3 regions of the Oceanobacillus iheyensis HTE831 genome follow, and region 3 is predicted to be linked to each of the others. Evidence: riboswitches for the same ligand, from Rfam matches in the RefSeq annotation. Region 3 holds a riboswitch; each other region holds the start of a gene.
What was found. Region 3 has a riboswitch for preQ1 ahead of queD (6-carboxytetrahydropterin synthase QueD). Riboswitches for the same ligand answer to the same signal wherever they lie in the genome.
Positions count from the first base shown of each region.

Region 1: it holds a riboswitch for preQ1, as region 3 does, so the genes downstream of both, OB_RS02420 (QueT transporter family protein) here and queD (6-carboxytetrahydropterin synthase QueD) in region 3, are expected to answer to the same signal.
Region 2: it holds a riboswitch for preQ1, as region 3 does, so the genes downstream of both, queF (preQ(1) synthase) here and queD (6-carboxytetrahydropterin synthase QueD) in region 3, are expected to answer to the same signal.

Region 1 covers NC_004193.1:465,901-471,087, forward strand. The annotation lists gene metA (homoserine O-acetyltransferase MetA) at 1-361, shown strand, start outside; gene OB_RS02415 (DUF3891 family protein) at 382-1,167, opposite strand; gene OB_RS02420 (QueT transporter family protein) at 1,240-1,722, opposite strand; PreQ1 riboswitch class I at 1,732-1,776, opposite strand; gene OB_RS02425 (VOC family protein) at 2,014-2,451, shown strand; gene OB_RS02430 (VOC family protein) at 2,663-3,523, shown strand; gene OB_RS02435 (calcium/sodium antiporter) at 3,596-4,552, shown strand; gene OB_RS02440 (alpha/beta hydrolase) at 4,685-5,187, opposite strand, start outside.
Region 2 covers NC_004193.1:2,242,719-2,247,905, forward strand. The annotation lists gene OB_RS11340 (hypothetical protein) at 1-272, opposite strand, end outside; gene OB_RS11345 (aldose epimerase family protein) at 519-1,553, opposite strand; gene OB_RS11350 (queuosine precursor transporter) at 1,792-2,427, opposite strand; gene queF (preQ(1) synthase) at 2,475-2,972, opposite strand; PreQ1 riboswitch class I at 3,041-3,087, opposite strand; gene OB_RS11360 (SDR family NAD(P)-dependent oxidoreductase) at 3,161-3,928, opposite strand; gene OB_RS11365 (IclR family transcriptional regulator) at 4,093-4,839, shown strand; gene OB_RS11370 (sugar kinase) at 4,859-5,187, shown strand, end outside.
Region 3 covers NC_004193.1:2,883,103-2,888,289, forward strand. The annotation lists gene solA (N-methyl-L-tryptophan oxidase) at 189-1,316, shown strand; gene queE (7-carboxy-7-deazaguanine synthase QueE) at 1,369-2,091, opposite strand; gene queD (6-carboxytetrahydropterin synthase QueD) at 2,088-2,525, opposite strand; PreQ1 riboswitch class I at 2,727-2,774, opposite strand; gene OB_RS14330 (winged helix-turn-helix transcriptional regulator) at 2,967-3,344, shown strand; gene hxlA (3-hexulose-6-phosphate synthase) at 3,506-4,138, shown strand; gene hxlB (6-phospho-3-hexuloisomerase) at 4,149-4,706, shown strand.

The DNA.
Region 1 (5,187 bases), 1.2 Mb from region 3:
TGATTATTTCTTTGCACCACATTCTCGATATACTGATGTTTCTATAAGTGAGATTGAAGCACACCCGGACCTTCAACTTTTAGCTAAATCGGATGATGCAGGTGTATTTTTGCTCGCTTCAAAAGATGGAAAACATATTATGGCGACGGGGCATCTCGAGTATAGTGCTGAAACTTTAGCGGAGGAATATCTTCGTGATCATCAACGAGGTGTTGACACAGCTATTCCTGAAAATTATTTTCCAGACAACGATCCGAAAAAGCAACCGAAATATCGTTGGAAAAGTCATTGTAGTTTACTATTTTCTAATTGGTTAAATTATTATGTTTATCAAGAAACTCCTTATCAATGGGGGGAGTAGCATAGAAAAAGGCTTTCGAATTAATCGGAAGCCTTTTTGGTATGAGAAGTAATAAGCACGGGGTGCTGTTCTAGCGATGCTTGTTCATAAGCTTCTACAAGGCCATGCTGTTGTATTTTGTGTTTTGATACTTGTTTATATTGAATAGAAATAGGAAAAGGCCGATCAAATGGAAAGTTATCCATAACAATGGTATCTTCATCTTGCCAAGTTACTTGCATCTGTTCATCTAGTATATGGTGCAAGGTATGATTCGTTGGGATTCCTTTTTTGAAAAATGGATGTTGATCTTCACCAGTAGCACCCGGCTCATTCATACATGCGTATAATGAAAGGTTATCTGAAAGTTGGAGCAACCCATAATGAAATTCAAACAAACGTTTGTTGAAATTAGGTAGTGTAGCTATGATGCGTTCTTGTCTAGTTTCTTCGTGTTCTACAAAAGCTTGCGCTTCAAGTGAGGTATTATTAACTAAAAATCTTTTGTAATGTTCGCTACAGAGTAATGCAGCGTATAAATCAACTTTTTCTACTTCATTAATTCCGTACTTGTACAAAACGGTTTTAGGTACATTAGGGAAATCGGCAAAGGTATACGGTTGATTGGTGACATCATTCCAAAATGGTTGACGATCAAATTCTTTCCATCCTAGATCATGCTGATAAGCAGCATAAAGAACGGAATCTCTCCATTCTGCATCCTGAAAGTGTTCTAATTTCCAATTATTGAGTATATCCCCTGATATTTGAGCATGATCATCTTGCACAATTAAGATGAATTCATCTTTTCTTTCTCTAACAATCATTTGTCCCATCCTTTCTAAATGGTAGACTTTTAAAAAAGAACCTTAGACATTCGTCTAAGGCTCTCCATGCTTTTATCTGAGCTTATCAAATCGCAAGCGCTTGTGCAATGCGTAGAATATAGGGATACCGATCAACAGTACACCAAATTCCCCGATTGCAGTTGTAAACCAAGTGATCCAAAATGGAAGTTCGAGTGCAAGGTTTAATGCAAATGCAATGATAAACATATTAAACGTGAATACAATCGTATTTAGAAATAGTAGCGTCAACTTGTTCTTAATAAATTTAGATAAGAAAATAATAATTCCTAGTGAAATAGCAGAGTGCGCAACCCCGAATACGAGGTCATACCAACCAAGTGGTGAATTGAGGTTAACGATAAACACTCCAATTACAATTCCAAAGAAATAACGCTTATCAAATACAATTAGATGATTGAACATCTCGGAAATGCGAAACTGTATATTTGTAAAACCAAATGGCGCAATAAATAAAGAAACAACGACATATAGTGCCGCTATTACACCATTAATTACTAATGTTTTTACGTTCATATTTAATTTTCCTTCCTAGTTTTTTTGCGTGGGATGGTTACGAACCACGGTGATAAAATCACATTAGATTAGTATAATCGAAGGCTTGTAATCTGTCAAAATGGAATGAATTGTAAGTAATAAAATCAATGATTTTTGGTTAATCGGATCTCGATAGATAGTCATTAAAATTTAGGAGATAATAGTTGAACGGTTTGTTAAGTATAGTAAAATTAACTTGATATAATAAAGAAAGAGCAAACGTAACTTCCATGTGAAATAGAAATAAATGATAAAAAAGGAGCGATAAAAATGACAGGAGTAGAAATTGATTTAGTAGTATCAGACAGCTTAAAAGCTTTGGAGTACTATGAGAAGATTTTTGATATTGAACGAGTGGAGGTATCTAACTTACCAAAGGGTGAGAATGAGGTTATTTTTAGTTTGTATGGAGTAAGGTTTCATATGTTAGATGAAAACCCTGAATTTGAATTGATAGCGCCGAGTCAGGATGATCCTAAAACAATATGGTTTAATGTGATAGTCCCTAATATTAAAGACACCTATTCAAAGGCAATGGATCTCGGTTGTGTTGAGGTACAAGCCGTAACAGACCTTCCTGACTATGGTGTTTCAAATGCCATGTTTATTGATCCTTTTGGATATCTCTGGATGTTGCATCAAGTATATAAGGAAGTATCCCATGAAGAGCGTATAAAACTTTGGGAGGAAAAAAGAGATAATATGTAAGAGAGTTTCGTTAAGGTTAAGATACACTTAACAATTAGACATAATAGATATCGAGTAAAAACAGACTTTTCAAATGAAGGTCTGTTTTTTTACTTTTAACTAGGAAGAATAGACGGTAGGTTGAATCATATTGACCAACCCCTGCTATAAAGATATAATTAATTACATAAAGTAAGTTGCTATTAAAATATAATAAGAGAGGGATATAAATATGGAGAAGAAATTCTTTAAAGCTCCAACAATGCATATAAAAGACGTTACACTACAAGTAAGTAATTTAGAAAGGTCGATTAGATTTTACGAACAAGTACTAGGGTTACATGTATTAAAAAAAGAAGCTAATCAAGTAAAGCTAAGCGCTAATGGTCAGGATGTAATTCTAAGTCTGATGCAACCAACGAACGTGATCGCAAAACAAGGGAGAACAACAGGGTTATATCATGTGGCTATCTTACTTCCAACCAGAGAAGATTTAGGGGCATTTTTACGTCATTTTATGGAATTAGATATTGCAAATCAGGTGAATATCGGAGCTTCCGATCATATTGTAAGCGAAGCGATATATATATCAGACCCAGATGGAAATGGCTTAGAGATTGCAAGCGACCGCCCTTCTTCAGAATGGTCATGGAATATAGATAATAAGGTCATTATGAGCACAGAACCCCTTGATGGGCACGGTTTATTAGAAGCAGCTAATAACCATGAGTGGAATGGGTCTCCAGACAATACCATTGTTGGGCATCTTCATTTACATGTGGACGACTTGGTAAAGGCGAAACAATTTTACACGGAGGGATTAGGGTTTCAAGTTGTCACAGAATATCCAGGTGCGTTGTTTTTATCCGACGGAGGTTATCACCACCACTTAGCGGTTAATATTTGGAATGGAGAAAACGTACCAACCCCACGAAAAAATGAAGTCGGACTAAAGAATTATACCATGCGTTTTCCATCTGAGGATAAAAAACAAGTTGCTATTCAGCGATTATCTCGCTTAGGTTATGAAACACAAGACGATATCGTCATCGATTCAGCTGGGAATACGATTTTATTAAGTAGTGAACAATAGAAAATGGACGCAGTATTCATAAGAAGATAGAATGGATACAAAGAACTTTTTAAAATCGAAAGGGTGGAAAACGTGGAGTATGTTTGGTTGGTAGTAGGATTTGCACTATTAGTTAAAGGAGCGGACTGGTTTGTGGATGGTTCTTCTAATATTGCAAAACTACTCCGGGTACCACCGATATTAATTGGGTTAACAATTGTTGCTCTAGGGACGAGCTCACCCGAAGCTACTGTTAGTATTATTGCTGCATTAGAAGGAACTGCAGATGTGTCCATTGGTAATGTTATTGGGAGTAATATTTTTAATATTACACTCACAGTTGGCTTGGCAGCTTTTATTTTCCCGCTTCAAGTACAAAATGAGACAATAAAAAAAGAAATCCCATTTACGTTACTCGCGAGTGTTGCTTTACTTGTACTTATGTCTGACATTTTTCTTCAAGGCTTATCTTCGAATATGATTACAAGAAGTGATGGGGTTATCCTGTTACTATTCTTAACTATTTTTATGTACTATATTATCGAAGTGGGCTTAAAAAGTCGGAAAGAATCACGTGAAGAAGAGATATCGAATGAAGATATTTCGTGGGGGAAAAATGGTCTTATTACGATTATTGGTTTAGCTGGAATCATTGGTGGAGGACAACTTGTTGTCACAAATGCTACTGAAATTGCTTATTCACTAGGGATGAGTGAAACACTTGTTGGTTTGACAATAGTTGCAATTGGAACTTCACTACCGGAATTAGTTACGTCTATATCGGCAGCGTTGAAAAAAGAAAGTGAAATAGCACTTGGTAATATTGTTGGAAGTAATATCTTTAACATTTTATTTGTGTTAGGTGCATCATCAGTAATTACCCCGCTTGCGATAAATGAAAAGATATTTACAGATATTTGGCTTATGATCATCTTAACTATCTTACTTCTCATTTTCTCAAGAACGAAATATCGAATTGGAAGAAAAGAAGGATTAATTTTAGCATTATTTTACATTGCCTATATGGTATTTATCATTATTCGAAATTAAAGCTGACCTTATAAGAAACTATGTCTTAAAAGACAAATGATAGCTAAAATTATCGACGCAGCAGACTAAGGCAGCAGGTAAGATTCCCGGTGTATAAGCATCCGGGGAATCACCTGCTGCTTTTTTAATCATCTAGTTATACCAGCTAGCTGCGGTTCTAACTTCACTAATTGTTAACTGATGTCCATTATTTTCCCAATGAAGCTTTGTTTCAGCGCCAGCAGCTTTGAGTAATTGCTCTAACTCCTCAGATTCTTCTGGAGCACAGATTGGGTCATTGGTTCCAGCTGCAATAAATACACGTTTGCCAGTTAAATTAGGAAGTGTAATTCCTCTTCGTGGCACCATTGGATGATGGAGGATCGCTTGTTCTATGGAATTTTCATAATGGAATAATAGACTTGCTGCGATATTTGCTCCATTAGAGTAGCCAATTGCTGTTATTTTATTGCGATCAAAACTATACTTTTCACTTGCTTCATCAAGAAATTGATGCAGTTCTTCCGTTCGGTTAATCAGATCTTCTTCATCAAACACACCCTCTGCAAGTCTACGGAAAAATCGAGGCATTCTATTTTCTAACACGTTTCCTCGTACACTGAGTATATTTGCTTCGTTATCAATTATTTCAGCTA
Region 2 (5,187 bases), 640 kb from region 3:
ATATTATCTACTTTAACCGCAACATCTTTTATATGATTAATTACTTCATTTCTCATATTGATTACTGAAGTTAACATGCGTTGATTATCTTTATTCTGCTGCAAGGACATGGATATAGCCACTATAGCTAAGGCAATAGAAACAGAACTAGAAATAATTCCAAAACTCACAGTGAAATCGACTAGCCACAGTGAAAAAGCCAAAATAATAATGGCAATCAGAATTCCAGTTAGCCATTTCCAATCTTTATTCGTCCATTTAGTCACGAGCATATTCGCTCCTTCTTTAATTATTATTAACTTCAAATTGAAGAAGAGGCTGGGACAAAAGTATACATGCAAAAGATAAATAAGAATGATTTGCTTTGGAATACCGCTTTAGAAATATACTACGCTTATTCTAGTTTTCATTCGTCTTTTGACCAGAATTTTTTGTTATGTCCCAGCCTCTATCTAAGCAAATATAATTCTTATCCTATACACTATGCTATTAAAAAAACTATTATTACTCTTACTGAACTAAATTACCCCAAACTGGAATGTTGTTGTTTTTTGATAAGGCTGATTCGCTTCTAATAGAATTGTTTCAAGGTTATCATGGTGTAAAGATGCAGGGCTCCCCTGAGTTTCAAAACACACGGCAATGTATTTCTTTGCCTCGCCTTCATAAAATTGCTGACTAGAATCTACCGAATTTGATGTATACATGACCATCCCTGGTTGATTAGTAGAAATAAAGAGCTGCCTGCCACTTCTAGGTTCAACCATATTCACGACATGTTTTTTTTCATGATTAAATAGAAAAAAGTGATCATATCCCGATCCAACAATCTTATTCTGATAGAAATCGTTGTTTAAGCCAATACTCAGACAACGTCCGCTTCGAAAATCAAATGGTGTCATATCTACATCTACCATTTCTCCTGTTGGAATCAATTCTTCATCTAGTTCCAGAAACTGATCACTGTCCAATGTCATCTCATGTTCATGTATGGTTTGTTCTAGATCTCCACTTAAATTAAAATACGAGTGATTCGTCAATGTAATCGGAGTCTGCTTATCACTTATTGCATTATAATCAATTGTTAATTCATTTTGATTATCCAAATAGTACGTAATAGCTACATTCACATTACCTGGAAAATCACTTTCATTCTCTTTACTTGTATAAGTTAGTCGAATTCCTACATAGTCCGGTTTTTCAATTGTTGTTACATCCCATAAGATCTGATGAAATCCACTCTTCCCACCATGAAGCACATGATAACCTTCGTTGGCTTGTAATTGAATTTCTTTATCTCCTATGGAAAAACTACCATTTTGAATTCTTCCTGCCACTCTACCAATTATCGCCCCAAGATATAATGGATTCTCGATATAATCATCTAAATTTTTATATCGTGCAACAATATTTCTTTTCTGTTCATTCCTATCTGGCGTTATAATACGTGTAATAATCCCTCCATAATTTAATATAGAAACTTCCATGTCACGATCGTTAATTAATGTAAATTGTTTCCAATTATTATGTACATTTTCTCTACGAATTTGCATATTTTATCACTCCAAACTAGTAATCTTTTATAATTTACAGATTGATTTTAAAAATATATTTGAAAAGACTTATCTATTTCGAGTAACACTTATCATTCTATCTATATCTATTATTGTAACCTATCTATCATTTATAAAAAACATAATTAATTACTTGGTACGTACATATTAAAAAAGCTTCAAGCAATATTTACTTTTCCATTACTGGATAAGATGACTTTGCTTAAAGCTTTTTTTATTAAGATGCTTTTATCACATAATCTGGATTATTTCCTTCTTTTTTTCTGGTCCATTTAACCAAAATATAAGCAAATGGTGTATCCAATAATGCAACAAGACATTTCCAAATATATTGAGAAACAATCATACCTAGCAGTACATTTGTTGGTACAATTCCCCAGAATGCAATGGTAATAAATAATACAGTGTCTATAAACTGACTAGACATTGTTGCTAAATTATTTCGTAACCATAATTTTTTCTTACCATGTTTATGTTTAAACCAATGAAATATAGATACATTTAAATTTTGACTTATAACATACGAAGCCAAGCTAGCAAATATAAGTCGAAAACTTCCACCTAGAATTTGTTCAAATTCTGCTTGTGCATGAAAATCAGGTGCAGGTGGTAATTGTATAGAAATGTAAATAAATATCATTGCAATTATTTGCGTAAGAAAACCAGCTAGGACGGTTTTCCTTGCTGCAGCCTTACCATAAACCTCTCCAATAACATCTGTCATTAGATATGTAATAACATAAACGATAGCTGCACTTGGGAGTATAAAACTTCCCATTTCAAATAACTTAACTGAAAGAATATTTGATAGTAATAACAATCCTACAAAGATTGCACTAAAATAAATATACATAATGTCCTCTTCCCCTTTATTAGGCTAGAGGATCTTACACTTTCCCTCTATCGATTATCTATTTTTTCCGGATACATATCATGTTGGATAAGTCGTTGATCCGCCATTTGCTCAAATTTTGTGCCTGGTCGACCATAATTACAATATGGATCAATGGAAATACCGCCACGTGGAGTAAATTTTCCACGAACCTCAATATATCTTGGATTCATTAAATCAATTAAGTCATTCATAATAATATTAATGCAGTCCTCATGAAAATCCCCATGGTTCCTAAAACTAAACAAGTACAATTTTAATGATTTACTTTCGACCATTTTAATATCTGGAATATAGCTAATATAAATAGTCCCAAAATCAGGCTGATTTGTCTTTGGACACAACGTAGTGAATTCTGGACAATTAAATTTAACAAAATAATCACGTGATACATGTTTGTTATCAAAAACCTCTAACACTTCCGGTGTGTAATTAAAATCATAAGTAGTCCCTTGACTTCCTAACAACTGAACATCTTGTAGTTCATTTTCATCTCTTCCCACCATACTTATTACCTCCTTTTCCATAAAAAAAGTCATGTCCCCTAAGGAACATGACTTGAATAAATCATTGTTTGTCCTTAGTTTTTTATAGAGGGTTGAAGCTAAGAACCTCTAACAAAATTATGTTTGTTGTACAATCAATGATTATAAGTATTGTTAGCGTTTATGTCAATCTTATTATTCCATCTTCTTTATACAGAGGTCGCCCCTTGACCTCCATCGATTCGATAATACGAACCACTAATAAATGAAGCTTTATCTGAAGATAAGAATAACATGAGGTTGGCAATCTCCCCAGCTGTAGCATAACGATTCATTGGGACAGATGCTTCAAATTGAGCTCTAGCCTCTTCCGCCTTGTCACCCATTGCATTCTTCTCAATACTTCGCATCATTTCTGTGTTAACTCCTGAAGGTGCAACGGCATTTACGCGTACACCATATTCCGCCATTTCTAGTGCCGCTGTTTTATTTAACCCTATTACAGCGTGTTTAGAAGCAACATATGCACTCATACCCGGTGCTCCTAGTAACCCACCATTAGATGCAGTGTTAATGACTACACCAGATTTTTGTAGTTTCATTACTTGTAGTACATACTTCATTCCAAAAAATACACCCATAACGTTAACATCAAATACATTACTAAAATTCTCTTTTGTCTGTTCTATGATATTTTTGAATTGACCATTGATACCTGCATTATTAATAAATATATCTATTTTTCCATATTGTTCTTTTGTTCTATCCACATAGTTTTTTACATCTTCTTCTTTTCCAACATTAGCTGTAATTAGTAAAATTTCTTCGGTCTCGATCTCACTAGCAGCCTTTTCTAATGCTTCATTTTTAAGGTCTACTAGTGCCAATTTTGCTCCCTCATGCGCATATGCTTTTGCAGCCTCTAAACCTATCCCTCCGGCCGCGCCGGTTATTAAAACGACTTTATCTTTAAACATATCATACACTCCTTTAACAAATTAAAACTTTACTTAGCTTCTACTAATTCGGGCATAATATGCTTTAAAAAAATAGTCTTTACGAGATAAATAAAGTGTGGTATATTCAACAAAATCACATACATGATTATTATTCACATATGTGAATTTAAGGGGGTGGAATAGTGTCTGTTAAATCTGCTAAGCGTGCTTTGGACATTCTTGACTTATTAGCAAAACATACTAACGGTCTAACCATTAAAAACATCGGCGACAAGTTAGAATTACCACAAAGCAGTACGTTTAATCTTTTAAAAACATTACATAGTGAAGGATACGTACGACAGGATAGCATGAAACTATATTACTTAGGTGAAAAGTTAATACCTCTAGGAACAAGTGCTTTAGAATCACTAGATATTCACACGGTTGCAAAACCTTATTTAGCCGATCTAATGAAAGCGGTTAAGGAAACTGTATTTATGGCGATGTTATCTAAAGATGAGTTAGTGTATATTGCAAAAATGGATGCTGACCGGTCGATACGAACAACGGCACAACCCGGATATAAAAAGCCAATATATTGTACCGGACTTGGCAAAACATTCTTAGCTTTTATGCCTGAAACAGAGAAAAACAGCTTATTAAATCACATAACATTAGAGAAAATCACTGCAAATACAATTACCGATAGATCTCAATTAGAAGAACAACTGCAATTATTTCAGAAACAAGGATACAGTATTGATGATGAAGAAAATGAAGAAGGTCTCTACTGTTTAGCTGCTCCCATCTTTGATAGTCAAAGACAGCTTTTAGCAGCCGTAAGTGTGGCAGGTCCAAAAGATAGAATGCTAAAACAAAAAGAAACAGTTATTACAAACTTAAGAGATACAGCCAAACTTATTTCAAATGGTATGGGATATGTTTAAGGAGAGGAGTATGAAAAGAATGGATGTTATTGGAATCGGAGAAACAATGGTATCACTAACCCCAGATAAATACGGTCTTATTAGGCAAACGTCCTCCTTTGAACCACGTGTTGCTGGTACAGAAACCAATACGTTAATTGGATTAAGCAGATTAGGTCACAATACTGGTTTTATAAGTCGATTAGGAGAAGATGAATTGGGAGCAATGGTATTAAAAGAATTACGTGGAGAGAACGTAGATACGAAGTTAATAGACTTGGATCCCTATCATCAGACCGGATTATTTTTAAAAGAAATCATTAATGAGTCAGATGTTCATGTTTATTATTACCGTCAACATTCAGCAGC
Region 3 (5,187 bases):
TTATATACACAATTATAACGAAGCAACCACTTTATTGAAAGGTCTTTTATATAAGTTCTTATCGTAATTACATAAAATACGAATTTATCTTTCCCATTTAGGAAATCTGCTCAGTGAAATTATTAATTGAACCCTCAACCACTATCCATTAAAATACTCATATATAAAGGAAAGGAGATGGGGTAATCTTGATTTACGATATTGCAGTTATTGGAGCAGGATCGATGGGCTTATCAGCGGGATATTATCTTTCAAAAGCTGGAAAAACTGTAGCACTGATTGATTCTAATGATCCACCTCATTCAGAAGGTTCCCATCATGGGGAAACTCGAATTATTCGACATGCATATGGCGAAGGAGCAGCATACGTCCCATTGGCATTAAGATCGCAAGAATTGTGGAATGATCTCAATCAAACGTTTAATCAAGATATATTTCATCAGACTGGTGTATTAAATATCGGAGGGGATAATTCTGTATTTTTACAGAATGTGATTCAATCTGTTCGTCAATATAGATTACAAGCTGAGATTCTATCAGCAAAGCAAATCAATAGTAGATGGCATGGGTTTCGGTTACCTGATCATCTAATGGGGGTTTATGAAACGAATTCTGGCGTGTTAATGAGTGAAAAAGTTCTCCAGTCTTATCGAGACTTAGCTACAGCACTCGGCGCCTCCTTTTATACCAATGCATATATTCACCATTTGGATGTAACAAATCAACACATAACAATACAATTATCAAGTGATACGATAAAAGCTAAGCAACTTATCATCACTGCGGGAAAAGGAACAAATCAAATATTATCTTTACTTGGCTATGAGCTACCATTATTCCCAGTTCGAAAGACGTTCTCGTGGTTCAAGACAGATGAATCTATCTATCATTCTGATGCCTTTCCTGCCTGGTCTTTTGATAATGGAAACGAAAAATACTACGGCTTCCCTAGTATTGATAATGCTGGTATAAAAATTGGCAGACATGACGGTGGCCATCCTGTGAAGGCAGATGAAGCCTTGAAAACTTTTGGAACATACCGTGAAGATAAAGAAGATGTTAGTCAATTTGTTCATCGATACATGTCTCCTAATATACAGCACAGCCAAGGGAAGGTTTGCACCTATACAAATACTCCAGACGGTGACTTCATTATCGATCGACTGCCAAACTATCAACATGTACTTGTCGCTTGTGGTTTCTCTGGTCACGGTTTTAAATTTAGCAGTGCCGTTGGAGAATTATTAAGTCAATTGGCAATTCGAGGAGAAACTAGTTTAGATATATCCCCTTTTTCTTTAAATAGATTCGTATAAATGTAAAAAACAAGGAACGCTGGCAACAACGATCCTTGTTTTTTATTATGGGCTACACGCCCCGCTTGTTTCCCCACAAATAGGTGTGCAATTGTGGTAATACACGAACATCTTTTAGAACCTTATTTTCCATCACAAGGTCAATTAACTTTTCATATTTATCTAGCAGGTCCGATAGTAATCTATCATCCTCACTTGCTTCTATATTATCATTCCCTACTTGTAGAAATAATGTAACAAATGGATATCTTACATGTATTTGTTCTGCGTAGGTCAAATCCTCTTGATCAAAAATGACAACTTTCAAACTAAAATGTCCGTCTTGTTCTTTATCTAATCTCTCAATGATGTTATCGAGTGTAGTAAAATTAGTTTTCATTCCTGAGCTTGGAGGCTTGGGGGATAATGTTAAGTCATCCACTTTTGTAAACCAATCTTGCCATCTACTTCCCTGTGTTTCCAAAGCGACTTCTATTTGGTGTTGATGTAATAGATCGACTAATCCATCTATTTGCTTTAATAATGCAGGGTTTCCGCCTGAAATCGTTACATGACCAAATGTATTGCCACCTATATCTTTTAATGAATCAAAAACTTCCTCTGGTTCTAACAGTTGAATCGAGTCTTTTTCCGATCCATCCCATGTAAATTTAGAATCACACCAAGAACAAGAGTAATCACAACCTGCCGTACGCACAAACATCGTTTTTCTACCTATAACCATACCTTCACCTTGAATCGTAGGACCGAATATTTCCAAAACGGGAATCTTCATATTGATTTCCCTCCTTTTGGACGATAAATACAGTAACTGGTAGGAGTTTCACGTAAATAAACTTGGATACACTTCGGCTTATTTTGCAGACCATCTAAATACTCCTGAATGATTTCATATATTTTACGAGCAACAACCTCAGTGGTTGGAAAATCAACTGCTTGCTCATCTGAAAAAGCAGCATCATCATTGATTACTCCATGATCAAAGCGTTTATGAATTAAATTCTTAATCTGTTTGAAATTCACTAAAAATCCAGTTTCATCGAGTTCATCTCCAACAACTGTTATATTCGTAAAATATGTGTGACCATGCATTTGTTGACACTTACCTGCTTGATCATGCGGAATATAATGGGCTGCGGAGAATTGAAAGTCCTTGTTTAGTTCATAAGCATAAGAATGAGGTGTTACAGGATATATTTGCTGCATCATTTCCACATCCCCCTCATTCTTTGTTGAACAATAGATAGTTTCAACTTTTGAAACATATTATTTCTCCTCTCTTTTCCTCAAATATCAATATATCCAACTCATATAAAAAAAGAAGAAGGAAATAATGTTTACTGATGATGGATCGACTGTTTTTTCACAGTTCATCCAATCAAAAAAACAACACAAAGAAGCGTGTTGTTTATCTCCTTAGTTTTTTATAGAGGGATTTAAATCGCGAACCTCTCCTGCAGTAGTGCAGAATTCTATGTTATTCACTTACGTTAGATTAACATATTTTGGCATAAAAATATAGGTGGGCTAACCTGGTATTTGTTTTATGAACATTTAAATAATTTTTCTTATTTGATGCACACAAATATAAACGATATAATTTCTTACAATCATTCAGATAGCTATGGTTATGTTGAAAGGAGTTAAATCATGGGACATGTTTGCAATAGAGATTTTAACTGTGAAAAAGAATTAACACTAGCAGTAATTGGCGGTAAATGGAAAATGTTAATTCTTTGGTATTTAGGTAAAGAAGGAACAAAGCGATTTAACGAATTGAAATCACTCATGCCTAATATTACCCAACGCATGCTAGTAAATCAGCTTCGAGAATTAGAATCTGACTTTATTGTTCATCGTGAAGTGTATCCAGTCGTACCTCCGAAAGTAGAATATTCACTGACAGAACGCGGGAAGACTTTAATGCCTATATTAGAAGCAATGTATGATTGGGGCAAAGATTACAAAGATTTTTTAGAAGACCATCTAGATCGCTCAACACAAGAAAATTCAACAAATAACGCTTAAAAACCATGTACAATCGTATATGGTTTTTTATTTGCAAAAAATAATACTACCTTTTACAGTATACTTTTTGTCACTATATGTGTTGAAAGTGCGTACTTCCGTTCATGATAGTTAGAACTTATAATGGACATCATACTTTAAAAAAGAAAGGGAGAGTCAACATGAAATTACAACTAGCACTAGACCTTGTCAACATACCGGAAGCAATCGAATTAGTGAAGGAAGTTGAACCATATATTGATGTCGTAGAAATTGGTACACCCGTCGTTATTAATGAAGGACTTAAAGCAGTAAAAGAAATGAAAGCTGCTTTCCCAGACTTAACGGTATTAGCTGACCTTAAAATTATGGATGCAGCAGGATATGAAGTAAGTCAGGCTTCTCAAGCAGGAGCTGATATTATTACCATTCTTGGTACAGCCGAAGATCAATCAATCCAAGGAGCCGTCGAAGAAGCTAAAAAACATAACAAAAAGATTCTTGTCGATATGATTGCCGTAAAAGATATTGAGACACGCGCAAAAGAATTAGATGAACTAGGCGTAGATTATATTTGCGTACACACTGGCTATGATTTACAAGCGGTAGGGAAGAACTCTTTTGAAGATCTCGCAACTATTAAAAGTGTTGTTAAACAAGCCCAAACGGCTATCGCAGGTGGGATCAAACAAGAAACACTACCAGAAGTAATTAAGCACCAACCGGACCTTATCATTGTAGGTGGTGGAATCACAAGCAAAGAAGATAAACAAACTGTTGCTCGTGAAATGAAAGAATTAATCCAATTAGGATAGTGATACAGTGATGAAAACAACACAATATGCATTTGAAATCGTACAGGAATTAACTCAATCACTCCAATTAATTTCTGAAAATGAAGCAGAAAAATTAATGGAGAGTATTACAGAATCAAATAAAATTTTTGTTGCTGGTGCTGGAAGATCTGGGTTTATAGGAAAATCTTTTGTGATGAGAATGATGCATATGGGAATTGATGCTTATGCAGTAGGCGAAACAGTAACTGCTAATTTAAAAGAAGATGACCTATTAATCATCGGATCAGGGTCAGGAGAAACAAAAACCCTAGTTTCCATTGCAGAAAAAGCAAAAAAATTAAGAGGTACGGTCGCAGTAGTAACTACTGCACCAGAATCCACAATTGGAAAATTAGCAGACATTGTTGTTCAACTACCCGGAGCCACGAAAGATCGCACAGAGAGTAATTACAAAACGATCCAACCAATGGGCTCTCTTTTTGAGCAAACAATGATGTTATTTTACGATGCTCTAATCTTACAGTTTATGAACAAAAAAGGATTAGACTCTCAAACAATGTACGGCAAACACGCGAATCTCGAGTAAATACCACGCAAGAGAGCTATATCGCATAACACCGATTTGGGATGAATTACTTCAAGACTGTTGGTAACCTTGGATTGTTATTTAATGCAGCCGGGGTTACCAGCAACATACTCTAGCACTTCTATTGACTACTTTCTACGGTTTCTTCGCTTTATTTGGTTTAGAGAACACTTCTATTGACTACTTTCTACAGTTTCTCCGCTTTATTTGGTTTAGAGAACACTTCTATTGACTACTTTATTCGGTTTCTCCGCTTTATTTGGTTTAGAGAACACTTCTATTGACTACTTTATTCGATTTCCCCGCTTTATTTAGTTTAGAGAACACTTCTATTCACCACTTTTCCGGATTTCTCAACTCCCATTGGGTTAGAGAACACTTCTATTGACTACTTTATTCGATTTCCCCGTTTTATTTGGTTTAGAGAGCACTGCTATTCACCACTTTTCCGGATTTCTCAACTCCCATTGGGTTTTAGAAA